Regions from separate parts of the Kitasatospora sp. NPDC056731 genome, predicted to be linked through region 2. Evidence: riboswitches for the same ligand, from Rfam matches in the RefSeq annotation. Region 2 holds a riboswitch; each other region holds the start of a gene.
The links. A riboswitch is a leader RNA that binds a small molecule or an ion and turns the genes downstream of it on or off. The one in region 2 is predicted to bind cobalamin.
Positions count from the first base shown of each region.

Region 1: it holds a riboswitch for cobalamin, as region 2 does, so the genes downstream of both, AB0R04_RS16845 (iron ABC transporter permease) here and AB0R04_RS26350 (prenyltransferase/squalene oxidase repeat-containing protein) in region 2, are expected to answer to the same signal.
Region 3: it holds a riboswitch for cobalamin, as region 2 does, so the genes downstream of both, AB0R04_RS32135 (ribonucleoside-diphosphate reductase subunit alpha) here and AB0R04_RS26350 (prenyltransferase/squalene oxidase repeat-containing protein) in region 2, are expected to answer to the same signal.

Region 1 covers NZ_JBFBNR010000014.1:13,899-18,521, reverse strand. The annotation lists gene AB0R04_RS16860 (CGNR zinc finger domain-containing protein) at 81-671, shown strand; gene sodX (nickel-type superoxide dismutase maturation protease) at 706-1,068, opposite strand; gene sodN (superoxide dismutase, Ni) at 1,370-1,765, shown strand; cobalamin riboswitch at 1,854-1,993, shown strand; gene AB0R04_RS16845 (iron ABC transporter permease) at 2,137-3,165, shown strand; gene AB0R04_RS16840 (ABC transporter ATP-binding protein) at 3,165-3,929, shown strand; gene AB0R04_RS16835 (ABC transporter substrate-binding protein) at 3,952-4,623, shown strand, end outside.
Region 2 covers NZ_JBFBNR010000028.1:83,897-88,519, forward strand. The annotation lists gene AB0R04_RS26350 (prenyltransferase/squalene oxidase repeat-containing protein) at 1-2,069, opposite strand, end outside; cobalamin riboswitch at 2,174-2,301, opposite strand; cobalamin riboswitch at 2,395-2,471, shown strand; gene AB0R04_RS26355 (hypothetical protein) at 2,683-4,047, shown strand; gene AB0R04_RS26360 (SMI1/KNR4 family protein) at 4,449-4,623, shown strand, end outside.
Region 3 covers NZ_JBFBNR010000046.1:14,817-19,439, reverse strand. The annotation lists gene AB0R04_RS32135 (ribonucleoside-diphosphate reductase subunit alpha) at 1-2,215, opposite strand, end outside; cobalamin riboswitch at 2,407-2,549, opposite strand; gene AB0R04_RS32130 (hypothetical protein) at 2,993-3,961, shown strand; gene AB0R04_RS32125 (glycosyl hydrolase) at 4,102-4,623, shown strand, end outside.

The DNA.
Region 1 (4,623 bases), on a different contig from region 2:
TGCCGGGCGCCGACGTTTTCCCCACCCAGGTAATAGGCTGGACGCAATCAGCCCGTTACCGACCTTTTGGAAGGACCTCCGTGGAGCTCGCCTCGTACGCCGATCTCGCCGTTCGGCTGGTGAACACCGAGGAGCCCGAACGCGGCACCGACACGCTGACGTCCGTGGACGCGGTGCGCGGCCTGTTCTCCGACTCCTCGCGGGCCGCCGCACAGGCCGACGAGTCCGACCTGCCCCGGCTGCGGGCGGTGCGGACCAGGCTGCGCGGGGTCTTCGAGGCCGCCGCCGAGGGCGACGAGATCCGGGGCGTCGACCTGCTGAACAGCCTGCTAATGGAGTACCCGGTCAGCCCGCTGGTCTCCGGGCACGACTACCTGGACGACGCCGGCCGGCCGCGCTGGCACCTTCACCTGGCCGACAACTCGCCGACCGCCACCGCGCACTTCAGCGCGGTCGCCTGCATGGGCCTGGCCGTCCACCTGACCGAACTGGGCGCCGACCGGCTCGGCATCTGCCAGGCCGCGCCCTGCCGCAACGCCTACCTGGACACCTCGACCAACCGCTCCCGCCGCTACTGCTCGGACCGCTGCGCGACCCGCGCCAACGTCGCCGCGTACCGGGCCCGCAAGCGCCAGGAGGCCGAGGCCGCGGCACTCGGCGCCGCCGGCTAGGCCGGGCCTGGCAGACAGAGCAGGGCCCAGGGGGTCAGAGCTGCTCCGCCCAGACGCCCAGGCGGCGGGCCAGGCCCGGCACCCGGGCCAGCCGGGTGCTCAGCAGCAGCCGCTCCAGCCGCCGCCCCGGCGCCAGCCAGGCCGGGCGCGGGCGCAGCCGCAGCAGCACCCGGCCGAGCACCAGTTCGTCCGGGACCGGGCCGTAGCTGCGGCTGTCGCTGTCCACCGGCCGGTTGTCGGACAGCAGCCACCAGCCCCTCGGACGCCGCTCGGCGGCCCGCTTCACCACCAGCAGGTCCTGCTGGAAGGGGTGCCGGAAGAGCACCACCGCGCCGGGCCGGATCGGCGCGCCGTAGCGCACCAGCAACTGGTCGCCCTCGCGCAGGGTCGGGACCATCGACGGGCCCGCCACGTCGACCAGCCCGAACGGCACCGCGCCGCCGCCCCGGCCCCGCCCCCGGGGTTCCGTGCCCGCCGGTTCCGTGCCCGCTGGTTCCGTGCTCCGCGCCACGACTCCTCCTCCCGGACCGACCGGTCCCAGTCTGCCGTACGGACCGTCACCCCGTTCGATCCGTTCGATGTCCGGATTACCCCGGTTCCGGGTCCGCCTTTTGCCCTAGGCCCACCGCCCGATCGCGAAACCCCGGGGGCGGAAGGGTAATCTCGGGCGCGGGAAGACGATCTAAGGAAGGACTCCCATGTTCTCTCGTCTGTTTGCACCGCGCGCCACCGCCCACGCCCACTGTGACCTGCCCTGCGGCGTGTACGACCCGGCGCAGGCCCGGATCGAGGCCGAGTCGGTCAAGGGCACCCAGGAGAAGTACCAGGCCAACGAGGACCCGGCTTTCCGCACCCGCGCCCTGATCATCAAGGAGCAGCGTGCCGAGGCCGTCAAGCACCACATCTCGGTGCTGTGGAGCGACTACTTCAAGGCCCCGCACTTCGAGAAGTACCCGCAGCTGCACCAGCTGATCAACGACACCCTGAAGGCCGCCTCGGCCGCCAAGGCGTCCACCGACCCCGCCACCGGCCAGGCCCTGCTGGACCTGATCGCCGAGGTCGACAAGATCTTCTGGGAGACCAAGCAGGCCTGAGCCTGACGCGTCGCCACCCGACCGCCCCCGTCCGCGAGCCCGGACGGGGGCGGTCGTGCGTTCACGCCCCATCCGAGCCCGGTAAGGGTTGCCTAGCCTGAGTGGCTGTTATGCTGCCAGGGCGTCCGAGGGGGAAGTCCGGTGTGAATCCGGCGCTGACCCGCAACGGTGAGCACGGCCCCCGGGGCCGCGCCAGCCCGATCGCCCCCGGCCGCTGAACTCCCGACAACTCGCCGTGGACTGCGAGGGGATGGCGCCCGGGCCCGCGCCCGACCGGTGCCGCCCCCGCGCACCCGCGGCCCGAGGCAAGGCGCACCGTGAGCAGCACCGCAGTCGCGGGCAGTGGCGCAACGAGCCCGCCCGACCGCCGAATACCCGCCCTCCCGCTCGCCGTCGGCCTGGCCGCCGCCCTGCTGCTCTCGCTGCTCTGCGGCGTGGCGCTGGGCGCCTCCGGGATCGGCCTGCCCCGCGTCCTGCGGCTGCTGGCCGCCGGGCTGACGGGCGGACGGCTGGAGGCGGAGGAGGCCGCCGCCTACGCGATCGTCTGGGAGATCCGGCTGCCGCGCGCCGTGCTGGCCGCCGTGGTCGGCGCCGGGCTGGCCGCCACCGGGGTCGCCGTCCAGGCCCTGGTGCGCAACGCGCTGGCCGACCCGTTCGTGCTCGGCATCTCCTCCGGCGCGGCCGTCGGCGCCAACGCGGTACTGCTGCTCGGCGCCTTCGCCTCGCTCGGGGTGTGGGCGATCTCGGCCTCCGCGTTCGGCTCCGCGCTGGTCGCCATGGTGCTGGTCTACCTCGCGGCGCGGACGGCCTACGGGCTCACCCCGCTGCGGCTGGTGCTCACCGGCACCGCGCTCTCCTACGGCTTCTCCGCCGTCACCGCGCTGATGGTCTTCGCGGCCGCCCGCGGCGAGGCCGCCCGGGACGCCATGATGTGGCTGCTCGGCAGCCTCGGCGGCGCCACCTGGGGCTCGGTGCCGATCGCCGCCGCCACCGTGCTGGCCGGCCTGGCGTACCTGGCCTGCGCCGCCGGCCGGCTGGACGCGCTCGCGATGGGCGACGAGACGGCTGCCTCGCTGGGCGTGGACCCGGACCGGCTGCGCCGCGAGCTGTTCGTGGTGACCGCCGCCGTCACCGGCACGGTGGTGGCCGTCAGCGGGGCGATCGGCTTCGTCGGGCTGATGGTGCCGCACCTGGCCCGGATGCTGGTCGGCGCCGGGCACCGCCGGGTGCTGCTGGTCGCGCCGCTCGCCGGGGCGCTGCTGCTGGTCTGGGTGGACATCGTCTCGCGCACCCTGCTGGCGCCCGCCGAACTGCCCGTCGGGGTGGTCACCGCGGTGCTCGGGGTGCCCTGTTTCCTGCTGCTGATGCGCCGTCGCGGCTATTCCTTCGGAGGCCGCTGATGGATCTCGCCCTGGACTCCGTCTCGGTCGAGCTGGCCGGCGCCCGGCTGGTCCACGACGTCGCCCTGGACGCCGCCGCCGGGCAGGTGGTCGGACTGATCGGACCGAACGGCAGCGGCAAGTCGACGCTGCTGCGCTGCGTCTACCGGGCGCTGCGGCCGGCCGCCGGGGCCGTCCTGCTGGACGGCACGGACCTGCACGCGCTGACCGCGCGCGAGGCCGCCCGGCGGGTGGCCGCGCTCCCCCAGGAGCACTCCGCCGAGTTCGACTTCACGGTGGCCGAGGTGGTCGCCATGGGCCGGCTGCCGCACCGGCGCGGCCTGGGCGGCCCGGGCGCGGACGACCACTCCCGCTGCACCGAGGCGCTGCGCAAGGTCGGCGTCGAGCAGTTGGCCGGGCGGGGCTTCCTGAGCCTGTCCGGCGGCGAGAAGCAGCGGGTGCTGATCGCCCGCGCGCTGGTCCAGGAGCCCCGGCTGCTGGTGCTGGACGAGCCCACCAACCACCTGGACATCGCCCACCAGTTGGACGTCCTGGCGCTGGTCCGGGAAGCCGGCCCGACGGTGCTCACCGCGCTGCACGACCTCAACCTGGCGGCCGGCCACTGCGACCTGCTGTACGTGCTGCGGGCCGGCCGGATCGTCGCCTCGGGGCCGCCCGCCGAGGTGCTCCGACCCGCCCTGCTGGCCGAGGTGTTCGGCGTCCGGGCCACCCCCGTCCGGCACCCGGTGACCGGCGCCGTCCAACTGCTCTTCGACCGGATCTGACCCACCCCCCGAAGGAACCCCCGTGCGCACCAAGGCCGTTGCCATCACCGCCCTGCTCACCCTCGGGCTCACCGCCTGCGGCGCCGAGATCGCCCCGAGCGGCGACGCCACCGCCGCCTCCGCCCACTACCCGGTGACCGTGGAGAACTGCGGCACCAAGCTCACCTTCCCGCAGAAGCCCGCCCGGACGGTGACCAACGACGTCGGCATCACCGAGCTGATGCTCGCCCTCGGCCTGGCCGACCGGATGGCCGGCTACGTGATGCCCGACGACAAGGGCCGGGTCGACCAGGTCGCCTGGAAGGACGGCTACCAGCAGACCGCGTGGCTCTCCAAGAAGGAGATCACCAAGGAGATCGTGCTGGGCGCCAAGGCCGACCTGGTCTTCGCCGGCTGGCACTACGGCTTCGACGAGGGCCGCGGCTTCACCCCGCAGGCGCTGGGGGACCTCGGCATCCCCTCGTACGTGCTCAGCGAGTCCTGCCGCAGCGGCAAGGGCACCGAGCGCGGCGTGATGTCCCCGCTGGACGCGCTCTACACCGACCTGGCCAACCTCGGCGAGATCTTCGACGTCCGCGACCGGGCGGACAAGCTGGTCGCCGATTTCAAGACGCAGGTCGCCGCCGCCCCGCAGCCCGAGCGCCGGCCGTCCGTGTTCCTGTACGACAGCGGGCAGGACAAGCCGTACACCGCC
Region 2 (4,623 bases):
GTGGCGTAGGTGTAGTTGCCGGACGCCGCGCAGCCGGTGCTCTGGTCGGCCTTGGTGCACACGAGGGCGGCCAGGGCGGCGATCAGGTCGTGGCCGCCGAAGGCGCGCGGGTTGCGGCCGACCGCCTCGGCGAGCAGCGCCTCCTTTCCGATCGAGCCGCCGCCCGCGTACTCGGTGCCGATGCCGGTCCAGTCGTTGACGGTGCGCTCGCCGGCGTCCTTGCCCGGCTGGTCCAGGAAGTCGACGATCCTGCGCAGCGTGGCGTCGTCGGTGCCGGTGGCCGCGAGGGCGTAGGCGCCGTCGATGGTGAGGCCGAAGTCGGCGAAGGCCGGGAAGCCCTCGTAGTAGCGGCCGTTGATCAGGCGGGACGGGTCGGTGAGGTAGGCGCTGCCCTTGGCGGCGTCGGGGGTTCTTCCGGCAGGCGGCGTGCTGGCGGGCGTCGTCGGCGGAGTGGTGGCGGGCGTGGTCGGCGGCATGCCGGCGTCCGGGTTGTGCCGAACGCTGGTGAGGTCGGTGCCGGTCAGGGCCAGGATCGCCTGCTCGGTGGCCGCCGGGTCCGGATCGGTGGTCGACGCGTCGGGGCCGAAGCCGCCGTCCGCGCCCTGCCGGGCGGCGAGCCAGGCCGTGGCGGCGGCCCGGCGGGTGTCCTGTCCGGTGGCCTTGAACGCCTGGGCCGCGCTCGCGGTGCTGATGGTGTCGCCGGGGGCGCCGAGGTACGGGAGCAGGGATCCGTCGGCCTGCTGTCCGGCCGCGAGCTGGTCCGAAGCCTTCTTCGCCGCCGTCTCGTATCCGGGGGCCGTGCGCAGGGCGAGGGCCGCAAGGCCGGTGGTGAGCGGGTCGGACTCGCAGTGGTCTCCGGCGACGATCATCGATCCGGCCACCCCGCCGTCGGCGCACTGGAGCGCCGTGAAGCGGGCGAGCGCCGGGGCGGGTGGCGTGACACCGGCGCGTTGGAGGGCGATGACGCCGAGGGACTGGACCCAGGGCGAGGCCGCGCCGAGGAAGTCCCCGGCGGCGGTGCACTTGCCGTTCTCCCCCGCCGCCGTGCAGACGTGGCCGGTGAGCGCGGCGATCAGGTCCCGGCCGCCGAAGGCCCGGGGATCGCTGCCGGTGCTCTCGGCGACGAGGGCCAGCAGTGCGGCGGCCTTCGCATCTGGCTGGCCGGCCGGTCCGTCGGGGTACAGAAAGGCGTCGGTGTGGGCGGCGAGGAAGGCGGTCGTCCTGCGCAGCGCCGGATCCTGGCTGCCGGCGGCGGCGAGGGCGATGGCGGTGAGGGCGGTCCGGGGGTAGTCCGGCCCCTCGACGGCCCAGTTCTCCATGTGGTCGCCGCCGACGAGTTGGCGGGCCAGCCAGGCCGCGGCGGCCGCCGGGTCACCGGTGGCGGACGGCCCGGTCGAGGTCGGCCCGGTCGGGGTCGGCCCGGTCGGGGTCGGCCCGGTCGGGGTCGGAGTCGGGCTCGCCGACGGTGACAGCGAGGCGGACGGCGAAGCCGACGAACCACCGCTCTTCGCTCTCACGGAGTCCGGGGTGAAGCCCGGTGCCCCGCTGGTACCGCCGATGTCGGTGCCGCCGTACACCCAGGCCTCGACCTCGCCGGGCTTGGGCTTCTGCGTCCCGGCGCCGAACCGGCTGTAGGACCAGGCCTGTTGGCCGGCTTCGGCGATCCAGTACGACCAGTACGCGGTGGCCTGCGGGGTGTTGACGCAGGGTTCCTCGGCCGGCGTCGGGTACTGGGTGCCGCTGTTGAAGGTCCCGGTTCCGAGTCGGCAGATGAAGGCGGGTCCGTCGTGCTCGGTTCCGGCGGTAATGAAGCCGGCGGCGTGCAGCAGGTTCATCCCGGTCGTGGGGTGGGCGTCGCAGCCCCGGACGACGCCGCCGCCCCAGTGGGTGAAGTCGACGGCGACGATCGCGCCCGTCGTCGCCGTGCACTGCTCGATCGGGTCGGCTGCCGCGGTGCCGGGACGCCCGAACAGGACGCTTCCGCAGGCGGCGACCGCGACAGCACCGGCGACCACCACGGAGGCGAGGTCCCGGTTCCTGTGACGTGTGCGACTGCTGCTGACCCTCACGACGACTCCCTGGTCGGTCGACGCGGGGACGCAACGGCGCAGCCGACGGTCTCCTGGGCAGGGACCGTCCGGACCGCGTCGTAGTCCGCGACGACGCAAGTGCTCTGTGAACAGGCCCCCGGTCCAGGCATTCCGGCTCACCCACCACAGGTGGGTCCACGGTTGCGGGTCAGCGCCGGAGTTGGACCGGCTTCCCCTGAATGCCGAGGGCAAAAAATCGGTTCATCAGACCACGACGGCCGAGCGGGAGTCAACGGGTCGTCATATCGATCACACCACCTCGTGCGCCGGTGCGCCGTGCGGTAGCGTCCGCGGTGGCCGAGCGGGGGAACCCGGTGCGAATCCGGGGCTGACGCGCAGCGGTGTGGGGTGGCCATCGTGCCGCCCTGAGCCCGAATGCCCGCCCGGCCACGCACCATGGCGAAAGCCGGCCCACGCGATCCGGGCGGCGACCGCTCCGGCAGTCGCGCGCCCTCCAACGGACGCCGGAACTCCGGGGCAGGGTCGGCGCCCGCCACCCCAAGGAGCCTGTCCCGTGTCCCTCCTCGCCCCCTCGCGGACCACACCCTCGCGAACCACCCCGGCCCGCGCCGCCTCCGCCGTCACCGTCGCCCTGACGGCCGGCGCACTCCTGCTCTCCGCCGTCCCCGCCCACGCGACGGCCAGCCCGACCCAGATAGCCACCTCGAAGAGCACCGGCGTCACCTACCTGAAGTCGCTCCAGGCCGCCGACGGCAGCTACGTCACCGGCGGCGGGCTCTCCAACGAGTGGGCGTTCAGCGCACTCGCGGCCGCCGGCACGGCCGCCGCGGACGTCACCCCCGGCGGCGACCCCACCAAGAACGCCCGACTGGTGTACCGCGGCCAACTCGCCGCCCCCGGCTGGCCGAGCGCCTCGCCGGTCGTCACGGACTACGAGCGCGGCATCCTCAACGCCTACGCCGCCGGCATCGACCCCGCCCGGGTCGGCCCGGGCCGCAACCTCGTCGCCGACCTCGCCGCCTACTGGCAGACCGCCGAACCCGGCTACTACGGCCCGTCCGCCAACTTCAACGGCACCGTCTTCGGCCTCCTCGCCCTCGCGGGCGCCAAGACCCAGGCCGGCAGCCCCCGCGTCCCGCAGCCGCTGCTCGACGCCTCCGTCACGGCGGTGCGCGCCAACCAGCACAACGACGGCGGCTGGAACTTCAGCAAGGCCGCAGGCGACCCGAACGCCCTCGCCCAGGGCAGCGACATCGACATGACCGGCGCCGCCATGGCCTCGCTCTGCACCGGGGGCGTCCCCGCCACCGACCCGGCGATCGTCGCCGCCAAGAACTTCCTCAAGGGCAAGCTCACCGCCTCCGGCGCCTTCAACGCCATGTTCGGCGTCAACACCGACTCCAACGGCTGGGCCGTCTCCGGCCTCAACGCCTGCGGCATCAACCCCCAGGGCGCCGACTTCACCAGCGGCACCGGCAAGAGCCCCGTCGACTTCCTGATCGCCCAGCAGTTCAAGCCCGGCGGCGGCTTCAAGTACCTGCCCGCCGACACCACCCCCTCCCCCTACGCCTCCGTCGACGGCCTGCGCGCCGTCGCCGGCGCCGGCTTCACCGCCACCCCGCCGACCCCGACCACCGCCGGCGAGCCCGCCTGGGCCGCCGCCACCACCTTCGTCCCCGGCACCGCCGCCAAGCTCCCGCTGGTCATCGACGACGGCACCGGCGCACTCAAGGTCTGCGCCGTCACCCTCACCCCGACCGGCACCACCGCGACCCTCGGCGACGTCCTCGACGCCGCCGCATCCGCGACCCCCGCCGGCTGCGTCACCGCCGTCACCCCGTCCTCCGGCACCGGCGCCGTCACCGCGATCAACGGCACCGCCAACAACGGCTCCTCCACCTGGAAGGTCAGCCTGGACGGCACCACCGCCACCACCGCCACCCGGGCCACCACCGTCCACCTCGGCGACACCGTCTCGCTCCGCTACGGCAACTGATCCGAAGGTCCCGGTCGCCCTGGACACCGTGTACCAGCGTGGACGGCGCGGCGATGCTTCACGACGTGCCCAGCCCTGCCCCACTGCTGAACCACCCGATGCCCCACAGCGGCCCCGCACACCGATTCCGGTGCGCGGGGCCGCTCGCATGTCCCGGCGCCCCTGCCGGTCAGGGCAATTCTCCTCAAGTCCCCTACCTCTTAGCCGAGTTCAGGATCACGCAACAGCCAGACCGCCATCCCGGAAACGCTCGGACGAGTGATCATCCAGTCCGCCCGTTCGAACCGTCGAGATCGAGCGGGCCCTGCCAGCCGACGGTTTTCCGGTCGGGTCAGTGGTCCGTCGGAGCCGTCGCCTAAAGTGCAGCTTCTGACGACTGACGGCCGGAGAGGGGTCGGGTAATGACCGAGGCATGGGATCGACTGCGGGCGATCATGGGCGAGCCGGTGTACACCCCGGCGCGGGTGCCGTGGGAGCTGGCACCGGCCGAGCTCGGGGTCCAACTGCCGTCGGACTACCGGGCGTTCGTCGATCTGTACGGTGCGGTGAACCTGAACGGCGAGTGGGGTGTGCGGT
Region 3 (4,623 bases), on a different contig from region 2:
CGTAGGCGTACATCGAGCTGAGCTTGCCGATGGTCGGCGCCGCCATGAACAGGTTCAGCGACTGGCTCTGGTCGAGGTACGGCATGCGGGCCGCGGCCAGGTCGATCAGCGCGCGCTGGGGCAGCTCCCAAGCGGTGCGGTAGAGCGAGCGGACCTCGGCGGGCAGCCAGCCCAGCTCCTGGACGGAGCCGTTGGCCTCGCGCAGGGCGTCGCGGGTCTGCTGGTCCCAGACGCCGAGCTCCTTGAGCTCGCGCACCAGGTACGGGTTGACCTGGAGGAACTCGCCGGAGAGCGTCTCGCGCTTGAACAGGTTGGAGACCTGCGGCTCGATGCACTCGTAGACGCCGGCGATGGACGCGATGGTCGCGGTCGGCGCGATGGCCAGCAGCAGCGAGTTGCGCAGGCCGGTCTCGGCGATGCGGGCGCGCAGCGCGGTCCAGCGGTCGGCCCACTGCGGGGCGGCCGTCGGGAAGTGGTCGATGTGCAGTTCGCCGCGGGCGGCGCGGGTCTCGCCGTAGGCCTCGTGGCGGCCCAGCTGCTCGGCCAGGTCGGCGGAGCGCTCGTACGCGGTGAGCATGATGCGCTCGGCGATGAGGGTGGACAGCCGCGCGGCCTCGGCGGAGTCGAAGTCGATCCGCAGCTTGAAGAAGACGTCCTGGAGGCCCATCACGCCGAGGCCGACCGGGCGCCAGCGGGAGTTGGAGGTGCCGGCCTCGGTGGTCGGGTAGAAGTTGATGTCCACCACGCGGTCGAGGAACGTCACGGCGGTGCGGACGGTGGCGTCGAGGCGCTCCCAGTCCATGGCGCCGAGCAGGTCGTCGACGGAGGCTCCGGGGGTGACGTGGGCGCCGAGGTTGACCGAGCCGAGGTTGCAGACGGCGGTCTCGGAGTCGTCCGTGACCTCCAGGATCTCGGTGCACAGGTTCGAGGAGTGCACCGTGCGGCCGGGCAGCGCGGTCTGGTTGGCGGCGCGGTTGGAGGCGTCCTTGAAGGTCATCCAGCCGTTGCCGGTCTGCGCCAGGGTGCGCATCATCCGGGCGTACAGGGTCTGCGCGGGGATGGTGCGCACGGCCTTGCCGGCCAGCTCGGCCTTGCGGTAGGCCTCGTCGAAGTCGGAGCCCCACAGGTCGACGAGCTCGGGCACGTCGGCGGGGGAGAACAGCGACCAGTCCTCGTTGGCGTTGACCCGGCGCATGAACTCGTCCGGGATCCAGTGCGCCAGGTTGAGGTTGTGGGTGCGCCGCGCCTCTTCGCCGGTGTTGTCGCGGAGCTCCAGGAACTCCTCGATGTCGGCGTGCCAGGTCTCCAGGTAGACGCAGGCCGCGCCCTTGCGGCGGCCGCCCTGGTTGACGGCGGCGACCGAGGAGTCGAGGGTGCGCAGGAACGGGACGATGCCGTTGGACTTGCCGTTGGTGCCGCGGATCAGGCTGCCGCGCGAGCGGATGCGCGAGTAGGACAGGCCGATGCCGCCGGCGTGCTTGGACAGCCGGGCGATCTGCGCGTAGCGGTTGTAGATCGAGTCCAGGTTGTCCAGCGGGGAGTCGAGCAGGTAGCAGCTCGACATCTGCGGGTGCCGGGTGCCGGAGTTGAACAGGGTCGGCGAGGAGGTCAGGTACTCCAGCCGGCTCATCAGGCCGTACAGCTCGGCGACCTCGCGCACGGACTGCTCGCTGTCGCCGACCGCCAGGCCGCAGGCGACGCGGAGCAGGAAGTGCTGCGGGGTCTCGATGACCTTGCGGGTGATCGGGTGGCGCAGCAGGTAGCGGGACTGCACGGTGCGCAGGCCGAAGTACTCGAAGCGGTCGTCGCCGTGTACGTCGATCAGCGCGTCCAGGGTGGCGGCGTGCTTGGCGACGAAGGCGGCGGTGGTGTCGCCGATCAGGCCCTCGTCGTGGCCGACGGCGATCGAGGCGGCGAAGGAGCGCGAGCCCTGGCTGTTCGCCTCGTCGACGATCTCCAGGGCGAGCAGCCGGGCGGCCAGCTTCGAGTACTGGGGGTCCTCGGCGATCATCGACGCGGCGGCGTCCACGGCCAGCCCGCGCAGCTCGGCGAAGTCCGAGCCGGCGTGGCGGCCGCGCAGCGCGGCGGCGGCGACATGGCCGGGGTCCACCTGGGGGAGATCGACGCTGCGGTCGGTGAGCAGCCGAAGGAGCGCGCCGCCGGGGTCGGAGACCGTCGGGTCGGTGGGGGCGGGGCCGGTGCCCTGGGCGGGCAGGGTGGCTGAGGCAGCGGTGGTCAAGGCGCTCTCTCCTGGCGGCGATCGGCGGCGGTGATCGGGGGGTACCGGGCCGTTCGGGGCAGGGGAGCACGGCACGTACGCAGAAAGCGTCGCGCGACAGTGGCGTCCCCGGCCCGCCCGCGAGGCCCGGAAGGTAGTTCTCGTGCTGGCGCGGCCTCTGCGGGAGGGCCCGTGCGCACACCGTCGGCAGGTACTCGGACTCGCGGGGCGGCTGCTGGAGCCGCCCGCTCACCGCTGCGGGGCAGTCCCGGATTCGCACCGGGTTCCCCTGCATCGACAGCAGGATTGAGCATACATCTTGTGGTGTCTCTCTGATGCGACCCCACATGTAGTACGGCGCGGTGTGTCGGAGCGATAACCGGGGGTGCTGGGAGGGGGCGGGTCGTGGCCTTGGGGCGCCTCGGATCCGGGCTCCCGGGGCCCTGGTTCCGGGCTCCCGGCGCGCTGATTCCGGGCTCCGGCGTCCTGGTTTCGATACGGAACGGTCACCGGGCGGACCGGCTGGCGGGGGCATGCCCTACGATCTGGGCGCATGAGCGAGCGAAGCGCCGAGGGGCGCGTTTCGCGAAGCGATCATCGAGCGAAGCGAGGGGGCGCGTGAGCGACGGAACTGGCGCACCCGGGCAGGGTCCGCAGGGAACGCCTCCCACCGGGCCGGGGGACGCGTACGGTCAGCAGCCGCCGGTGGTGCCCGGTCCGGTGTTGCCGCCGAGCGGGGGCTTCGGGCCGCCGCCGGCCTCGTACGGGCCTCCGGTGCCGCCTCCGCAGCCCGGCCCGCCGGGGCAGCCTCCGCTGCCGCAGCCGGGCCAGCAGCTGCCGCCGCAGTGGCAGCCGAACCCCCAGGCGCACCCCCAGCCGTACCCGCAGCCCCAGGCGCCGCAGCGCGCCGAGCCGAACTGGCAGGCGCTGGCGGACCGCAACGCGGCGGACGACAAGCGCCGCCGCCGGCTGCGGGCCCTCGGCGTGGCGGTCGCGGTCGTCCTGGTCGGCGGCCTGGTCGCGGGAGGGACGGTGCTGCTGACGAAGGGCGACGGCGACAAGCCGCCCGCCGGGCCGACCGCCTCGGCCTCCAACCGGCCGTCCTCTGTCGCGCAGAGTGCCGCACCGAGTGCCGCCCAGAGCACCGCGCCAAGTGCCGCCGGCACCCCGGGCGGCGCGCCGGACGACCCGTCGAAGCCGATCTGGGAGGCCGCCACCGACCCGGCGCCGCAGGACGCGGGGGCGCTGTTCTCCGCGCTCCAGGTGACGGTCAACGGCGCCACCTGGAACCGGACCTTCGTCTCGCTGGACTCGCCCTGCTGGGACGGGAACTCGACGACCGGCGGGCTCGGCAAGGTCCTCGGTGACCAGGGCTGCCAGAAGGTGCTCCGGGCGACCTACGTCTCCGGCGACAGCGCGGTGACCGTCGGCGTCGCGGTCTTCGACCACAAGATCCAGGCCGAGACCTCGATGAAGAGCTACACCGGCCACCTCAAGGGCGCCGTCGCGCCGGGCGCGCCGGCCTTCTGCGCCACGCCGGGCTGCACCAACACGCACAACACCCTGGGCCGGTACGCCTACTTCACGGTCGAGGGCTCGGCGAAGGGCGGCGACACCGCCGACGCCGCCGCCACCGCGGCGGCCGCCGGTTTCGGTGAGCACGTGAAGGGCCAGCTGCTCCAGCGCGCCAAGGCCGCATCCGCGGCCGCGCCGGGTGCGCCGGGGGCCGCCGCGGCCGGCTGATCCGCCGTGACACCCCGGCCCCGGCGGGTTCGCTCGCCGGGGCCGGGGGAGTGTGGCAGGCTCTCGGGGCAGTCATTCGTACGAGTGTTCCGGTTGTGTCCGCCTGGGCCGGTGCCGGCGAGCAACCGGAGGAGCGGTCCGTGGCCCTGCCCAGAGCCCTGCGCGGCAAGCCCGCCGTCCTGGCCGCGGCCGGGGTCGTGGTGGCCGCGGGCGCCGTGGCGCTGTTGCAGCGCGACGGCCGGGCCGACGGCGAACAGCCCGCCCGCGTCCCGGTGGCGGTCGGTTTCTCCGGCCGCACCCTGCCGCCGGAGGTCGGCCGGGACCTGCTCGCCCGGGACCCGCAGGCCTCGCCGAACGCCCGGGCCGTCCAGCAGCTGCTCGCCGACCTGGAGGGGCAGGCCCGCACCGGGCAGAGCGGCGGGACGGTGATCGGCCAGCACGTCGAGGCGCACAACGAGCGCAACAACCCCGAGTACGGCGACTACCGCGGCACCAAGCAGGTCGGCTACTACTACAAGAAGGCCGCCGACCTCACCGGCAAGCTGCCCGGCTTCGTCGAGACCGACCTCGGCCCCGGCTACGGCCAGACCGGCTGGGGCGTCGGCGACCCGCGCTCCTACTCGGCCGGCCGGTGGCCCACCTGCCGGGCCGGCTGGCAGTAC